2 regions of the Xanthomonas sp. F1 genome follow, and region 1 is predicted to be linked to the other one. Evidence: predicted binding sites of a transcription regulator. Region 1 holds the regulator's gene; the other holds the start of a gene.

What was found. The regulator FliA, encoded in region 1, starts transcription of late flagellar genes. The targets are predictions, from matches to a motif close to TAAAGTTTNNCNNNCNNNGGCCGATAA.
Region 2: the regulator FliA is predicted to act here: its motif matches at 5,315-5,341, upstream of GGR71_RS10085 (methyl-accepting chemotaxis protein).

Annotation. Positions count from the first base shown of each region.
Region 1 is NZ_JACHOK010000004.1:210,945-218,601, reverse strand. Features, by position in the region: gene flhA (flagellar biosynthesis protein FlhA) at 1-714, shown strand, start outside; gene flhF (flagellar biosynthesis protein FlhF) at 891-2,516, shown strand; gene GGR71_RS11600 (MinD/ParA family ATP-binding protein) at 2,503-3,387, shown strand; gene GGR71_RS11595 (RNA polymerase sigma factor FliA) at 3,384-4,133, shown strand; gene cheY (chemotaxis response regulator CheY) at 4,151-4,543, shown strand; gene GGR71_RS11585 (protein phosphatase CheZ) at 4,544-5,155, shown strand; gene GGR71_RS11580 (chemotaxis protein CheA) at 5,160-6,902, shown strand; gene GGR71_RS11575 (flagellar motor protein) at 7,319-7,657, shown strand, end outside.
Region 2 is NZ_JACHOK010000003.1:273,678-281,334, forward strand. Features, by position in the region: gene metF (methylenetetrahydrofolate reductase [NAD(P)H]) at 64-906, opposite strand; gene GGR71_RS10065 (alpha-amylase family protein) at 1,070-2,440, opposite strand; gene GGR71_RS10070 (M14 family metallopeptidase) at 2,772-3,692, shown strand; gene GGR71_RS10075 (DUF3228 family protein) at 3,898-4,455, shown strand; gene GGR71_RS10080 (DUF6630 family protein) at 4,524-4,997, opposite strand; gene GGR71_RS10085 (methyl-accepting chemotaxis protein) at 5,531-7,657, shown strand, end outside.

The sequences.
Region 1 (7,657 bases):
AAGGATCCGGCGTTCGGCCTGGATGCGATCTGGATCCAGCCGCACCTGCGCGCCCAGGCCGAGACCATGGGCTACACCGTGGTCGACCCGGCCACGGTGATCGCCACCCACCTCTCGCACCTGATCCGCGAGCACGCCCCGGAACTGCTCGGCCACGAGGAAGTGCAGCAGTTGCTGGCGACCCTGGCCAAGAGCGCGCCCAAGCTGGTCGAGGACCTCACCCCCAAGGCGCTGCCGCTGTCGGTGGTGGTGCGGGTGCTGCAGAACCTGCTGATCGAGAAGATCCCGGTGCGGCAGCTGCGCAAGATCGTCGAGGCCCTGGTCGAGCACGCCCCGCAGAGTCAGGAACCCGGCGCGCTCACCGCCGCCGTGCGCAACGCCCTGGGCCGTTTCATCGTCCAGGAGATCGCCGGCATGGCCCCGGAACTGCCGGTGTTCACCCTGGCCCCGCAATTGGAACGTGTCTTGCAAGACTCTACCCAGGGCAACGGCGCGGCGCTGGAACCCGGACTGGCCGAGCGCTTGCACCAAAGTCTGGCGGACTGCGTGAGCAAGCAGGAGGCGCGCAACGAACCGGCGGTGGTGCTGGTGCCGGCGCAGGTCCGCGCCGCCCTCGCCCGCCTGGTCCGCCACAGCGTCCCCGCGCTGTCGGTCCTGTCCTACAGCGAAGTGCCGGAGGACAAGCGGCTGAAGCTGGTGGGGACGATCAGTTGATTGGCGGGGATTGGTGATTTGGGATTCGGGAGTCGCAACAGCGGGCCCGGCACGCGGAGAGAGACAGCAATGACACGAACGAACACAACCAGAGCAAGGCGACCGGATAGCAGCCATGCCATGGCGGCCTCCGCAACCAATCCCCACTCCCCAATCTCGAATCCCGGCACTCACCCATGAAGATCAAACGCTTTGTCGCCCCCGACATGCGCACCGCCTTCCGGATGGTGCGCGACGAGCACGGGCCGGATGCGGTGATCCTGTCCAACCGGCGTACCGACGAGGGCATCGAGATCGTCGCCGCCAGCAACTACGACGAGGCCCTGGTGCAGCGGGCGCTGGATTCCGTGCGCCCGGACGAGGCGCCGCGCGCCGCCGCTCCGGCGCAGGCGCCGGCCACTGCCGCCCCGCGGGCCGCACGCAGCGAAAGCGCCGCGGCCAGCCCGGCGATGGCGATGATGGCCGCGATCAGCGAGCGCCGCGGTGGTGCCGCGACCGCCCCGGCCGCCGCCACCCGGCCGCTGACCCAGCCGGCGGCGCTTGCCGCCTCGGTCATGCCCGCCGCGACGGCCCCGGCTGCCGCAGCACGCCCGGCCGCAGCGGCCAAGGCCCCGGCTCCGGCTCCGGCTCGTGCCGAGTTCAGCATTCCCGAAGACGTATTCCGCAACGCCCCGATCAGCGTGCCCATGCCCAGCCCGTTCGCAGCCGCTCCGCCTGCTCCGGCCGCCGAGACGGTGCCGGCTTGGCGCGACGACGTCGCCGCGGTGGCGCTGACACCGGTGGCGCGCCCGGCCGCGGCCGCCCCCAGCGTGGCCAAGGCCGACGTGGCGGCCGCTGCCGGAATCCCGGCGGCCGCGCCACTGGCGGCGGTGCCGCCCTTCCCCGCCCCGCAGAACGACGAACAATTGACGCAGCTGCGCGACGAACTGTCGCTGATGCGGCAGATGATCGAGCGCGAGATGAACCGCCTCACCGACGAGCGCCTGCGCGGCTCGCCGGTCCGCGCCCAGGCGCTGGAACTGATGGACGACTACGGCTTCGACAGCGGCATCACCCGCGACGTGGTCATGCAGATCCCCGCCGACCTGGAACTGCACCGCGGTCGCGGGCTGATGCTGGGCCTGCTGTCCAAGCGCCTGCCGATCGCCCCGCTGGACCCGCTCGAGGAAGGCGGCGTGATCGCCCTGATCGGCCCGACCGGTGCCGGCAAGACCACCACCATCGCCAAGCTGGCCTCGCGCTTCCTGGAGCGCCACGCCGCCCGCGACGTGGCCCTGGTCACCACCGACACGGTCCGCGTCGGCGGCCGCGAACAGCTGCACAGCTACGGCCGCCAGCTCGGCATCGCCGTGCACGAGGCCGACAGCGACGCCGCGCTGCAGCAGCTGCTGGAGCGCCTGGCCGACTACAAGCTGGTGCTGATCGACACCGCCGGCATGGGCCAGCGCGACCGCGCCCTGGCCGCCCAGCTGCACTGGCTGCGCGCCTCGCGTGTGGTCCGATCCTTGCTGGTCCTTCCCGCCAATGCCCATTTCTCCGACCTGGACGAGGTGGTGCGCCGGTTCGCCGGCGCCGACCCGCAGGGGGTCATCATGACCAAGTTGGACGAGACCGGGCGGTTCGGCAGTGCCTTGTCGGTGGTCGTGGACCACCGCCTCCCCATCACCTGGGTGACCGATGGACAGCGTGTGCCGGACGACCTGCACCGCGCCAACGCCGCCAGCCTGGTATTGCGCCTTGAAGATTTGCGGCGCGCTGCCGATAAGCCCTGTACTCCGGAGCAGACCCATGCCGTCGCGTGACTACGTCAATCTGACCAATGCCTTCCCCCTGTCGGCGACGCGTAGCGAACCGCTGGGTCCGGTGCGCACCATCGCCGTGACCGGCGGCAAGGGCGGCGTGGGCAAGACCAACATCTCGGTGAACCTGTCCATGGCGCTGGCCGACATGGGCAAGCGCACCCTGCTGCTGGACGCCGACCTCGGCCTGGCCAACGTCGACGTGCTGCTGGGGCTGACGCCCAAGTTCACCGTGGCCGACCTGGTCGCCGGGCGCTGCACCCTGGAAGAGGTGCTGATCGACATGCCCAACGGGCTGATGGTGGTGCCCGCCGCCTCCGGCCGCCGCTACATGGCCGAGCTGCCGCCGGCCCAGCACGTGGGCCTGGTCAACGTGTTCTCCGAGCTGCAGCGCGAGCTGGACGTGATGATCGTCGACACCGCCGCGGGCATCACCGACAGCGTGCTGACCTTCTGCCAGGCCGCGCAGGACGCGGTGGTGGTGGTCTGCGACGAGCCGGCCTCGATCACCGACGCCTACGCCCTGATCAAGGTCCTCTCGCGCGAGCGCGGCGTGGACCGGGTGCAGATCGTCGCCAACATGGTCCGCGACCTCAACGAAGGCCGCCTGCTGTACGACAAGCTCAGCCGGGTCTGCGAGAAGTTCCTCGGCGACGTGTCGCTGAACTACCTGGGCTGCGTGCCGCAGGACGACTGGCTGCGCCTGTCGGTGCAGCGCCAGCAGCCGGTGGTCAAGGCCTACCCGTCCAGCCCGTCGGCGCAGGCGATCTCCGAGATCGCCCGTCGCACCGCACGCTGGCAGGCGCCGACCGCCCCACGCGGCAACGTCGAGTTCTTCGTCGAACGCATCATCCAGCGCGGGGTGGCCGCATGAACGCCGCCGCCCACTACCGCGCCGTCCAGCGCAACAGCGCCAACGACTACATCGCCCAGCACTCGGACCTGGTCCGGCGCATCGCCCACCACCTGGCCGCGCGGCTGCCGGCCAGCGTCGAGATCGACGACCTGATCCAGGCCGGCATGATCGGCCTGATCGAGGCCTCGCGCAGCTACGACGCCGAACAGGGCGCCTCGTTCGAGACCTACGCCTCGATCCGCATCCGCGGCGCGATGATCGACGAGATCCGCCGTGGCGACTGGGTGCCGCGCTCGGTGCACCGCCGCGCCCGCGACGCCGCCTCGGCGATCCGCAAGATCGAACAGAGCACCGGCCGTGCCGCCGCCGCCAACGAAGTGGCCGCGGCGATGGACATGCCGCTTCCCGAATACCTGCGTTTGATGGAAGATGCCGCCCGCGGCCAGGTGCTGAGCCTGGAGTCGCGCATCGAGGACCATGGCGAGCTGGATACCATCGCCAAGGGCGGACCCAATCCGCAGCAGATGCTCGAGCGCAGCGAATTCGGCCGCGAGCTGGGCAAGGCCATCGCGCAGTTGCCCGAACGCGAGCAGTTGGTGCTGTCGCTGTACTACGAGCAGGAATTGAACCTCAAGGAAATCGGCGCGGTACTCGGGGTCAGCGAGTCGCGCGTGTGTCAGATCCATGGCCAGGCCACGGTACGGTTGCGCGGACGCCTGAAGGCGTTCCAAGTCGCCGATGCCGGCCTGGAAGACGAAGAATAGGAACCTAGGAGTCAGTGGTGAACAAGAACATGCGGATTTTGATCGTGGACGATTTCTCGACGATGCGACGCATCGTCAAGAATCTGCTCGGCGATCTGGGCTTCACCAACACCGCCGAGGCCGAAGACGGCAACAGCGCCCTGGCCGCGCTGCGCTCGGCGCCGTTCGAGTTCGTGGTCACCGACTGGAACATGCCGGGCATGACCGGCATCGATCTGCTGCGCAACATCCGCGCCGACGACAAGCTCAAGCACCTGCCGGTGCTGATGGTCACCGCCGAGGCCAAGCGCGAGCAGATCATCGAGGCCGCGCAGTGCGGCGTGAACGGCTACATCATCAAGCCGTTCACCGCGCAGACGCTGCAGGAGAAGCTGGGCAAGATCTTCGAGCGCCTGGGGGCGACCGCCTAAATGGAAGCCACCGCCGAACGTACCGCCCTGATCGAACGCCTGCAAGGCGCGCTGGACGCGCTGGAGAATGGCGACGAGGCCGGCTGGCGCCGGGAAATCGACACCCTCGCCGCCTGGCGGACGCGGCCGATGATGCAGGGCCTGAGCCGGCTCGCGCGCGATCTGGGCCAGGCGCTCGGCGAACTGCCGGTGGTACCCAGCGAGGCCGGCGAACTGGACGACGCCTGCTCGCGCCTGGACCACGTGGTGGAGATGACCGAACAGGCCAGCCACCGCACCCTGGACCTGGCCGAGGAATGCCGCACGCTGGCCAACCAGCTGGCCGCCGGCGGCCTCAGCGGCGACCAGAGCGAGATCCTCGACAAGATCCGCCACAACCTCACCGAGATGGCCCTGGCGCAGAGCTTCCAGGACCTGACCGGGCAGATCATCCGCCGCGTCGCCGGCATCGTGCGCCGCGTGCATGAGGGTTTCGGCGCACTGGGTTTGCCGCCGAAGGAAGAAAACAAGAAGGCCGACGGCGGCCTGGCCGGCCCGGCCCTGCCCGGCCTGGACCGCCACGGCGTGTCGCAGAACGACGCCGACGACCTGCTCTCGGGCCTGGGACTGTAATGCCATGAGCGCCGTACCCGACGACATCGCTGCCGACTTCATCATCGAGGCCCAGGAAATCCTGGACCGGCTCGGCGAGCAGTTGGTGTCGCTGGAGCAGGCGCCCGAGGACAGCGGCCAGCTCAACGCCGTGTTCCGCGGCTTCCATACGCTCAAGGGCGGCGCCGGCTTCCTGGCGATCAACGCCATGGTCGAGCTGTGCCACGCCGCCGAAGAAACCCTGGGCATGGCCCGCGCCGGCCAGGCCATCCTGCAGGCGCGGCACTTCGACGCCGCGCAGCAGTCGCTGGACTACCTGCAGTCGATGCTCGACGCCTTCGGCAGCGGCCAGGAGCCGCCACGCGCGCCGACGGAACTGATCGCGCAGTTCGATGCGCACGGCGACGCCGCCCCGGCGCCGGCCAAGAGCACCGCGCCGGCACCCGCCGCCGTACCGGCCACCGCCGCGGCTGCGGGGGATCTGATCAGCGACGACGAATTCGAGGCGCTGCTGGACCAGTTGCACGGCGATGCGCCGCCGACGGCCACACCGCAGGCGCTGCAGCCGGCGCCGCGCGCGCCCAGCGCCGCGCCCAAGGCCGCCGCCCCGGCCAAGGCCGCCGAACCCGAACACACCGTGCGCGTGGACACCAAGCGCCTGGACGCGATCGTCAACCTGATCGGCGAACTGGTGCTCTCGCGCAACCGCCTCAAGACCCTGCGCGTGCGCCTGCGCGACGAGGAACTGGACCGTGCGGTCAGCAGCCTGGACATCGCCACCGCGCGCCTGCAGTCGGCGGTGATGCGCACGCGCATGCAGCCGGTCGGCAAGGTGTTCTCGCGCTTCCCCAAGGTGGCGCGCGACGTCGCCCGCTCGCTCAACAAGGAAGTGGAGCTGGAGCTGATCGGCGCCGACACCGAACTGGACCGCAACCTGGTCGAGGCGCTGGCCGATCCGCTGGTGCACCTGGTGCGCAACGCGATCGACCACGGCATCGAAGCGCCGGCGCTGCGCGAAGCCACCGGCAAGCCGCGCGGCGGCCACGTGCGCCTGTCGGCGCAGCAGGAAGGCGACTACGTCAGCATCGAGGTGCAGGACGACGGCGCCGGCATCGACCCCGAGCGGCTGCGCGCCAAGGCGCGCGAGAAGGGCCTGATCGATCCCGAGGCCGCCGCCCGCCTCAGCACCGAGGAATGCCTGCACCTGGTGTTCCTGCCCGGCTTCTCGACCAAGTCGGAAGTCACCGACATCTCCGGCCGCGGCGTCGGCATGGACGTGGTGCAGTCGCGCATCCGCGAACTCAGCGGCCAGATCCAGATCCAGTCGGAACTGGGCCGCGGCAGCCGCTTCCTGATCCGCGTGCCGCTGACCCTGGCGATCCTGCCGACCCTGCTGGTGCAGGCCGGTGACACCGTCTATGCGCTGCCGCTGGCGCGCGTGGTGGAAGTGCTGCATGCGCCGCGCCGCTCGCTTGGCTGGTTCGACGGCCGCGCCGTGCTCGACCGGCAATCGCACACCCTGCCCCTGGTGGACCTGCGCCAGTGGCTCAACATCGACGCCCCGCAACTGCCGCTGCTCACCGTGGTGGTGCTGCAGGCCGGCGAATCGCGCATGGGCCTGGTCGTGGACCAGGTCCGCGGCCGCGAGGAAGTGGTGATCAAGCCGCTGCCGCGCTCCCTGCGCGGCCTGCCCGGCTACGCCGGCGCCACCCTCATCGGCGACGGCCGCCTGGCGCTGATCCTGGATGTGGATGGGCTGAAGGCTTGAGAAGCCGGGATTGGGGAATGGGGATTGGGGAATCGTAAGAGCGGGTTTCCTGGCGCCTCCTTTCCTCTGTAGGAGCGGCTTTAGCCGCGACGCGGTAAGGCTGGGATTCGGGAATCGGGATTGGGGAATCGCAAAAGCGGCTCCCCGCCGCATCGCTTCCCTTGTAGGAGCGGCTTCAGCCGCGACGCCATGAAGCCGGAATCGCTGCTTGGCGATAAAGCGCGGCGCTCGGCTCCCTGCCGACACGATCCGAACGATTGTGCAGAGGCAACGCGCCAAGGTCAGCGCGTCGCGGCTGAAGCCGCTCCTACGACACACCGACCAACCCGCCTCGCTCGCGCTCTTGCGACTCCCCAATCCCGAATCCCGAATCCCCAACCCATCAAGTCCCCCGCCCCGTTGCCGATACCTCCTGCATGGACAAGCTCAGTCTCATCGGCCTGCTGTTGGCGATTCTGTCGCTCATCGGCGGCAGCATCCTCAAGGGCGCCGGCATTTCGGCGCTGTGGTCGCCGGCTGCGTTCGTGATCGTGATCGTCGGCACCGTCGCCGCGATCCTGGTGCACACCCCGCCGTCCGTGTTCCGGCGTGCGTTCCAGATCGCCAAGTGGCTCCTGTGGCCGCCGCCGAGCGATCGCCAGGCACTGCTCAAGCAGATCGTGGAATGGAGCAACATCGCCCGCCGCCAGGGCCTGCTCGGCCTGGAGAACCAGGTGCCGCAGCAGCAGGATCCGTTCGTGCGCAAGGGCCTGCAG
Region 2 (7,657 bases), on a different contig from region 1:
GGCTGTTGCCAATCCCGAATTACGAATCCCCAATCCCGAGCGGCCGCGCAGCGGCCGCGACGCTCAGCCGGCGGCGACGGCTGAGCGCAGACGTGCCAGCACGCTGGTCGTCGGCTTGGCCAGGTTGAGCGTGTAGAAATGCAGGCCGGGCGCGCCGCCGTCGATCAGGCGCTGGCACAGCGTGGCGACTACGTCGGCACCGAAGTCGCGGATGGCCTCGGCATCGTCGCCGTAGGCCTGCATGCGCTTGCCGATCCAGCGCGGGATTTCCGCGCCGCACTGCTCGGAGAAACGCCGCAGCTGGCTGAAGTTGGAGATCGGCATGATGCCGGGCACGATCGGGATCTGCACACCGAGCTTGCGCACCGCGTCGACGAAGTGGAAGTAGGCGTCGGCGTTGTAGAAGTACTGGGTGATGGCGGCATCGGCGCCGGCGTCGACCTTGGCCTTGAAGTGGCGCAGGTCGCTGAGCGCGTCGTTGGCCTGCGGATGCGTCTCCGGGTACGCGCCCACTTCCAGGTGGAAGGCGTCGCCGTGCTCGGCGCGGATGAAGGCGATCAGGTCGGCGGCGTAGCGCAGGTCGCCGGGGTGGCCCATGCCGGACGGCAGGTCGCCGCGCAGCGCGACCAGGCGGCGGCAGCCGATGGCGCGGTACAGCTTGAGCAGTTCGCGGATCTCCTCGCGGCTGCCGCCCACGCAGGACAGGTGCGGCGCAGCCTCGAAGCGGTGGTGCTGCTTGAGGTGGCGCACGGTCTCGGAGGTGTAGCTCAAGGTCGAGCCGCCGGCGCCGAAGGTGCAGGAGACGTACTCCGGGGCGTAGGCCTTCAGCCGCGCGGCGGTGCGGTCGAGCTGCGCGCGCTGTTCGTCGGTCTTGGGCGGATAGAACTCGAAGCTGATGGCGGTCATGGGCGCAACGCAGCGGGCGGTGTCGCCAGTATATCTCTTCATCCGGATGGATATGCAAGAAGTGGCGGCCGTGCCGTGATGGCCGGCCGCCGCCGCGCCGCCCTGATCGGCGACGCAGCCCCCTTGCGGCGCGCAGGTGGGCGCGCCGCGTCCGCTCGCAGGCTCAGCGCTTCCACATCCGCGCCTGCCGCGGCGGCAGGCTGAAGGTGTAGTTGCCGCTGGAAATACGCACCACGCTGCCCGAGCCCAGCACATCGGTGTAGTCGACGTTCCAGCGCAGCACGCTGCCGTTCATCGGCACCGCGGCGGTGACGGTGGTGCCGCACTTGTTGATGCCGACGATGCCCAGGTCGCCTCGGCGGAACAGCAGGTAGCAGGCGCCGTGCGCCAGCACCTGCATGTCGCGGCCCTGCGCGGCGTTGTGGAAGCCGACCATGCGCTTGAGGTCGTCGCGCTGGTAGGCGTTGACCCAGCGGTTGTCGCCGCTCTCGTTGTTGTCCGAGTACACCATTGGCACGCCGCCGTCGCGGCCGAGCAGATAGGCGTAGGCCAGGGTCTCGTCGACCGGGTCCATGATCGCGTAGCGGAAGCCGGCGTTGTTGGGGATGTCGTGGGTGATGGCGAAGGTCACTGCGCGCGCACCCGGCAGCGCCTGGCCGTAGGCGCCCGGATCGACCAGCAGATCCATGCTGCCGCCGTAGGCGAAGGCGTTGCGCACGGAGTTGAACAGCGGGAAGTCGTAGGCCGCGTGCGGGGTGGCCTGCAGATACGGCGCCAGGAACTGGTCGTAGTCGGAATTGCCGCTGCCGCCGCCGGTGATCACTTCGCCGAACACCATCACGCCGGAGCGCACCTGCGCATCGAGCACCTTGTTCAGATGATCGAAGGTCATGTGCTTGGCCGCGTCGATGCGGAAGCCGGTCACGCCCAGCGCCTTCAGCGCCAGCAGGTAGTTGCGCTGCTGCTGCACCACCCAGTCGTTGCCGACCAGATCCGGCAGGCCAGGATCGCTGCCGCCGCCGCAGATGCGGTAGGTGCGCACCTGGTAGGGATCGTTGTAGTTGGTGATGCACTGCGCCGGGCCGAAATCGTTGGCGCTGAGGAAATTCTGCGAGAGGTCGCCGAACAGCCGCAGCGACGCATAGCGCTGCGGATTGGCCGCGTACTGGCCGAGTACCGCGCTGCCCGGGTAGTTCAGGTCCGAGCGCGTGGCGGCTTCGTTGGCCATGTGGTTGAGCACCACGTCTGCATAGGTTTCCACGCCCACCGCCTTCAGCGCCTGCACCATGCTGGCGAAGGCGTCGGTGTCGCCGAGCGGGTTGTCGATCAGGCGCATGTCCTGCGGCTGGTAACGCGCCCACCAGGCATCGCCCTGCGAGCGGTAGGCCGGCGCCACCAGCACCTTGCGATAGCCGGCGGCGGCGATCTGCGCGGCACGCGCTTCGACGGTGGCGTAGGGCCAGTTGAAGGCATGCAGAATGACATCGGCCTGGGCGCTGGCGGTGACTAGGAGCAGCAGCAGGCCGACCAGCAGATTGCGCCAGCGGTGCAGGCGCAGCAGACGATTTGCAGCGGATGGGACGCGCATCGTGCGATCTCCTCGTTGCGTGGGCGCAGGCAGGGGCGCCTGCAGGACAGGGGCGTGACGTCGCCGCGGGGCTGGCGTGCGGCGGGAGGATGCTAAGCGCGCATCGCGGCGCAACATGGGTGCGCTACATACGTATTCATGGCGACAGCGCGCGAAAGCGGGATCGGCATCCGCTTCCACGCGCAGGCGCCGCAAACGCGGTGTTGTGGCGCCGCGTATCGCCGCGGGCGCGCTTTGCTACAGTCGCCGCCCTCACCTGTCGACGTGGAGCCGCATCATGACCAGCGCAGCCTTCTATCCGATCGGAACCCCTGGCGTGCCCTGGGGCGCCGCCGAGAAGGCGGCCTGGCTGTCCGGGCAGCCGCGTCGGCGCAGCTACCAGGACGAGGTGGTGGCGGCCATCGAGCGCCTGCGCGGGCCGTGGGAGGTGGTCGAGTACGGCGAACTGGCATATGCACGGGAGCGCTATCCGCTGCTGGCGCTGCGCAGTCGAGATTGGAACGATGCGCTGCCGTGCATGCTGGTCACCGGTGGCGTGCATGGCTACGAGACCAGCGGCGTGCATGGCGCCCTGCAGTTCGCGCAGCAGCATGCCGGGGACTACGCCGGCCGCGCCAACGTGCTGGTGGCGCCGTGCGTGAGCCCCTGGGCGTACGAGCGTATCCACCGCTGGAACGCCGATGCGCTGGATCCCAACCGTTCGTTCCGCGCCGATAGCCCGGCGCAGGAATCGGCTGCGCTGCTGCGCCTGATCGCGCCGTTGCGCGAGCAAGTGCGCATACATATCGATCTGCACGAGACCACCGACAGCGACGAGTCCGAGTTCCGTCCGGCACTGGCCGCGCGCGATGGCGTCGACTACGCGCCGGGCGGCATTCCCGATGGCTTCTACCTGGTCGGCGACAGCGAGAACCCACAGCCGGCCTTCCAGCAGGCGGTGCTGGCCGCGGTGGCGCAGGTCACCCATATCGCGCCGGCCGACGCCGCCGGCGAACTGATCGGCACGCCGCTGGCGGCGCCGGGGGGCATCAACTATCCGGTGAAGCGGCTGGGCCTGTGTGCGGGCATCACCGACGCGCGCTACACCACCACCACCGAGGTGTACCCGGACAGCGCCAGCGCCACGCCGGAGCAGTGCAATGCCGCGCAGGTGGCGGCGGTGTGCGCGGCGATCGACTACGCCCTGGCGCATCCGTAGTCGCAAGGTGGCTGCATGATCTTGTAGGAGCGGCTTCAGCCGCGACGGGTGTTACCGGTAATGCCGTCGCGGCTGAAGCCGCTCCTACGGGGGGGGGGCTCATGCTGCCGCTGATGCGCCAGAGGCGCATTGGGATCTGGCGGTACCGGTGCGCACCCGCCATGCTGCGCGTTACGCTTGTCCGCTCCTGTTAGCCATGCACGCCATGTCCATCGTCCTCACGCCGTTCGCCCGCACCCGCCTGTTCCCGCGCGACGGCCGCCGCAATGCGATCCAGGACTGCACGCCGGAGCAGTTCGAGCAGCATCTCAACGCCAACGCGCCGCTGCAGGTGCTCGACGGCTACGCGCCGTTCTGCAAGTTGCACGTGCACCGCAACTGGACCTCGACGCGCTGCCTGACCGTGCCGATCACCGACGCCAACCGGCGCCTGCTGCGCTCCGGCTACGAGGCGCGCAGCCGCGAGGAGTTGCCGGTGCTGGTGCGCTGGTTCGAAGGCGTCGAGCCGCCGGTGGCCGCCTACCTGCTGCCGATCCTCTACAGCCGCGAGCAGCTTGCGCACGAGGGCGCGCCGATCGAGGCCGACTGGGGCGTGGTCGGTTGCCTGTACACCGCCGCGCCGCAGGAGATCCCGATGGCGCCGATCACCATGCTGCGCAATGCGCTGGGTGTGGAGGAGGGGGGCTCGGGCGTGCCGCTGGATCGCGACGCCTACCGGCGCAGCGTGGCGTTCTGGGAGCACAACGCCAACTGGCGGCCATAAGCCCGGCTTGCGCTTTCATTGCCCATCTCGCCTGGAGATGCGTGCGACCGCGATACGTGCGTTGCGGGTTACAGGGCGGCAGCGTGTTCGCCCAACGCTTCGGCTATCCGCAGCGTCGCCTCGCGCCGGTTCGCCGGGACGACCAGCAGCGGATAGCTGTCGCTGTCGATGTCGAGATGGAGCAGCGCCATGCCCTGCGCTTGCAGGCAGCGCGCCGCCAGCGTCAGCGCCTCTTCGTTGCGCGTCTGCGATGCGGCCAGCGGCGACAGCACGTTCCGCATGCCCGCCAGGGGCCGCAGTTCGCCCAGCGCGTGGGCGAGGTCGGCGGCGTCCACTTTCCAATCCACCTCGGCGCACAAGCCCCGCGAGATCAACCCGTCGACCAGGGCCAGCCAAGGACTGACCTGGTGCGGTTCCTCGATGCCACGCTCGAACAGCGGATCCTCGAACTGCTGCAGATAGCGTGACGGCGCCTCGATGGCGAGCGCAACGTCGTCGCGCAGGCCGTGGTCTTCCGGAGCAAGCGTGTCGCAGATGGACATCCAGGTGTCGCGTGCAGTGTGCATGGCCTCTCCTCGTGGGATCCATTGTCGATGCCCCTTTGCGTTGAAGGCAAGGCAGGCCCGCCCTGGCGATTGCGCGTGCGCCCTGGCTCCGTCGTCTGTTCGCAGACTGCGCCGTACGTGGCCAATCCCGTACCGCTGGCCACATGACGCCGCGCAGATCGCATGCCGGAACGCTGCGCTGCACTGGTGCGCGCAGATGTTCACTGGTGCATGCATGCAGGAAGAAACCACGCGCTGTCGGCGACTTTGTCCGCGAACCCCAGTCCGTTCATCGGCCTGGCGCGGGATGACCATCAAGTTTGCGGACGGCGGGACGATAGCGAGGGAGTAAGCCGCCATGCAGCAGCCCTGGGACGCGATGTCCGGCGGCGCGTCGTGGCCTGGTGGGGAAGGCGTCTCGGGCAGGTCATTGGCAACGGACACGACGCGCGTGCGCCGTGCGCTGTGGTGGGCTGCGACGTGGCGTGTTCCCCGCACCCGTACTCCCTCCCCCTGCCAAGGAAGCCGTCATGTCCACTCCGTCGCCGCATCGCCGTCGCGGCAGCGTCGCCAAACGCCTGATGCTGGGTACCGGCCTGCTCGCGCTGGCCTGCTTCGGCCTGACCGCGATGATCATCTACTGGCGCAGCAGCGATGCGTTGCTGTCGACCTCGCGCACCAGCATCGAGAACCTGGGGCAACTGGAGGCGCAGCGTGTGTCGCGCGAGATTGGCGTGGCCTTCGACGCCAGCGAGGCGTTGGCCAACAGCTTCCGTGTGCAGCATGGTGCCGGCGGCCTGTCGCGCGCCACCGCCACGGCGGTGTTGCGCAGCCAGCTCGATGCGCATCCGCAGTGGCTGGGCATCAGCACCATGTGGGAGCCGGACGCGTTCGACGGCAACGACAAGGGTTTCGTCGGTGCCGAGGGCCACGATGCCACCGGCCGCTATATGACCTGGTGGTCGCGGCAGAACGGCAAGCTGGTGCGTGAGGCCCTGCGCGACTACGAGAAGCCAGGCGACGGCGACTGGTACCTGCTGGCGCGCAACACGCACAAGCCGGTGGTGATCGAGCCGTACTACTACCCGGTGGCCGGCAAGGACACGTTGATGACGACGCTGGCCACGCCGATCCTGGAAAACGGCCGCTTCCTGGGCGTGGTCACCGTCGACTTCACCCTCGATACCCTGCAGCAGCGCATCGCCGCGCTGCGGCCGATGGGCGAGGGCCACGCCAGCCTGCTGTCGCCGTTGGGCATGGTGATGGCCAGCCGCGATCCGCAGCAGGTCGGCAAGACCCGCAACGATGCCTGGTCCAAGGACATGCTCGCGCGTGTGGCCAAGGGCCAGGTGGTGTTCGATCATCGCCGCGCCGACGGCGAGGATGCGTTGAACGTGTTCGTGCCGCTGAAGATCGGCGATGCGCCGCAGGCGTTCGCGCTGGGCATCTCGGTGCCGTATGCGTTGGTCATGGCCAAGGCGCGTGCGCTGTTGTGGACCATCGCCGCGGTCGGCCTGCTCTCGGCGCTGGTGCTGAGCGGTGCGCTGTACCTGTTGCTACGCCGGCAGGTGCTCGATCCGCTTGCCGAGGCGGTGCGCGTGTCCTCCGCGGTCGCCGCCGGGCGCCTGGACAGCCAGGTCCGCCATCGGCGCGACGACGAACTGGGTCAGTTGCTGGATGCGATGGGCAGCATGCAGACGCAGTTGCAGGCGGTGATGCAGGCGCAGGCGGAGATGGCGCAGCGCCACGACGCCGGCGAGATGAGTTATCGGATGGACGCCGAGCGCTTCCCCGGCGAGTACGGGCGCATGGTCCACGGCACCAATGCACTGGTCGCCGCGCACGTGGACGTGCAGCGGCGCCTGGTCGAGGTGATGTCGCAGTACGCGATCGGCAACATGCAGGTGGACATGGAACCGCTGCCGGGCGAGAAGGCGGCGATCACCGAGGCGATGCGCACCACCAAGCGCAGCCTGCAGGCGATCAATCAGGCCATCACCGAACTGGCGCAGGCCGCGGCCTCCGGCGATTTTTCCCGGCGCGGCGACGCCGCGCGCTTCCAGCACGACTTCCGCAACATGGTGGTCGGGCTGAACCGCCTGATGGAGCTGACCGAAGGCAACCTGTCGGCCTTGTCGGCGCTGTTGCGGGCGGTAGCGCAGGGCGACCTCACCGCGCGCATGCACGGCGAATTCCATGGCGTGTTCGCGCAGATGCGCGACGACGCCAACGCCACCGTGGAGCAGCTGACCGGCATCGTCGGCCGCATCCAGCAGGCCACCACCGCGATCAATACCGCCGCCGGCGAGATCGCCGCCGGCAACGACGACCTGTCGCGGCGCACCGAGCAGCAGGCGGCCAACCTGGAAGAAACCGCGGCCTCGATGGAAGAACTGACCTCCACGGTGAAGCAGAACGCCGAGCATGCGCACCAGGCCAACCGCCTGGCGCAGGACACCGCCGGCGTGGCCTCGCGCGGCGGCGCGGTGGTCGAGCAGGTGGTGGAGACCATGTCCGGCATCGCCGGTGCGTCGAAGAAGATGGCCGAGATCATCGGCGTGATCGACGGCATCGCCTTCCAGACCAACATCCTGGCGCTCAACGCCGCGGTGGAGGCGGCGCGCGCCGGCGAGCAGGGCCGCGGCTTCGCGGTGGTG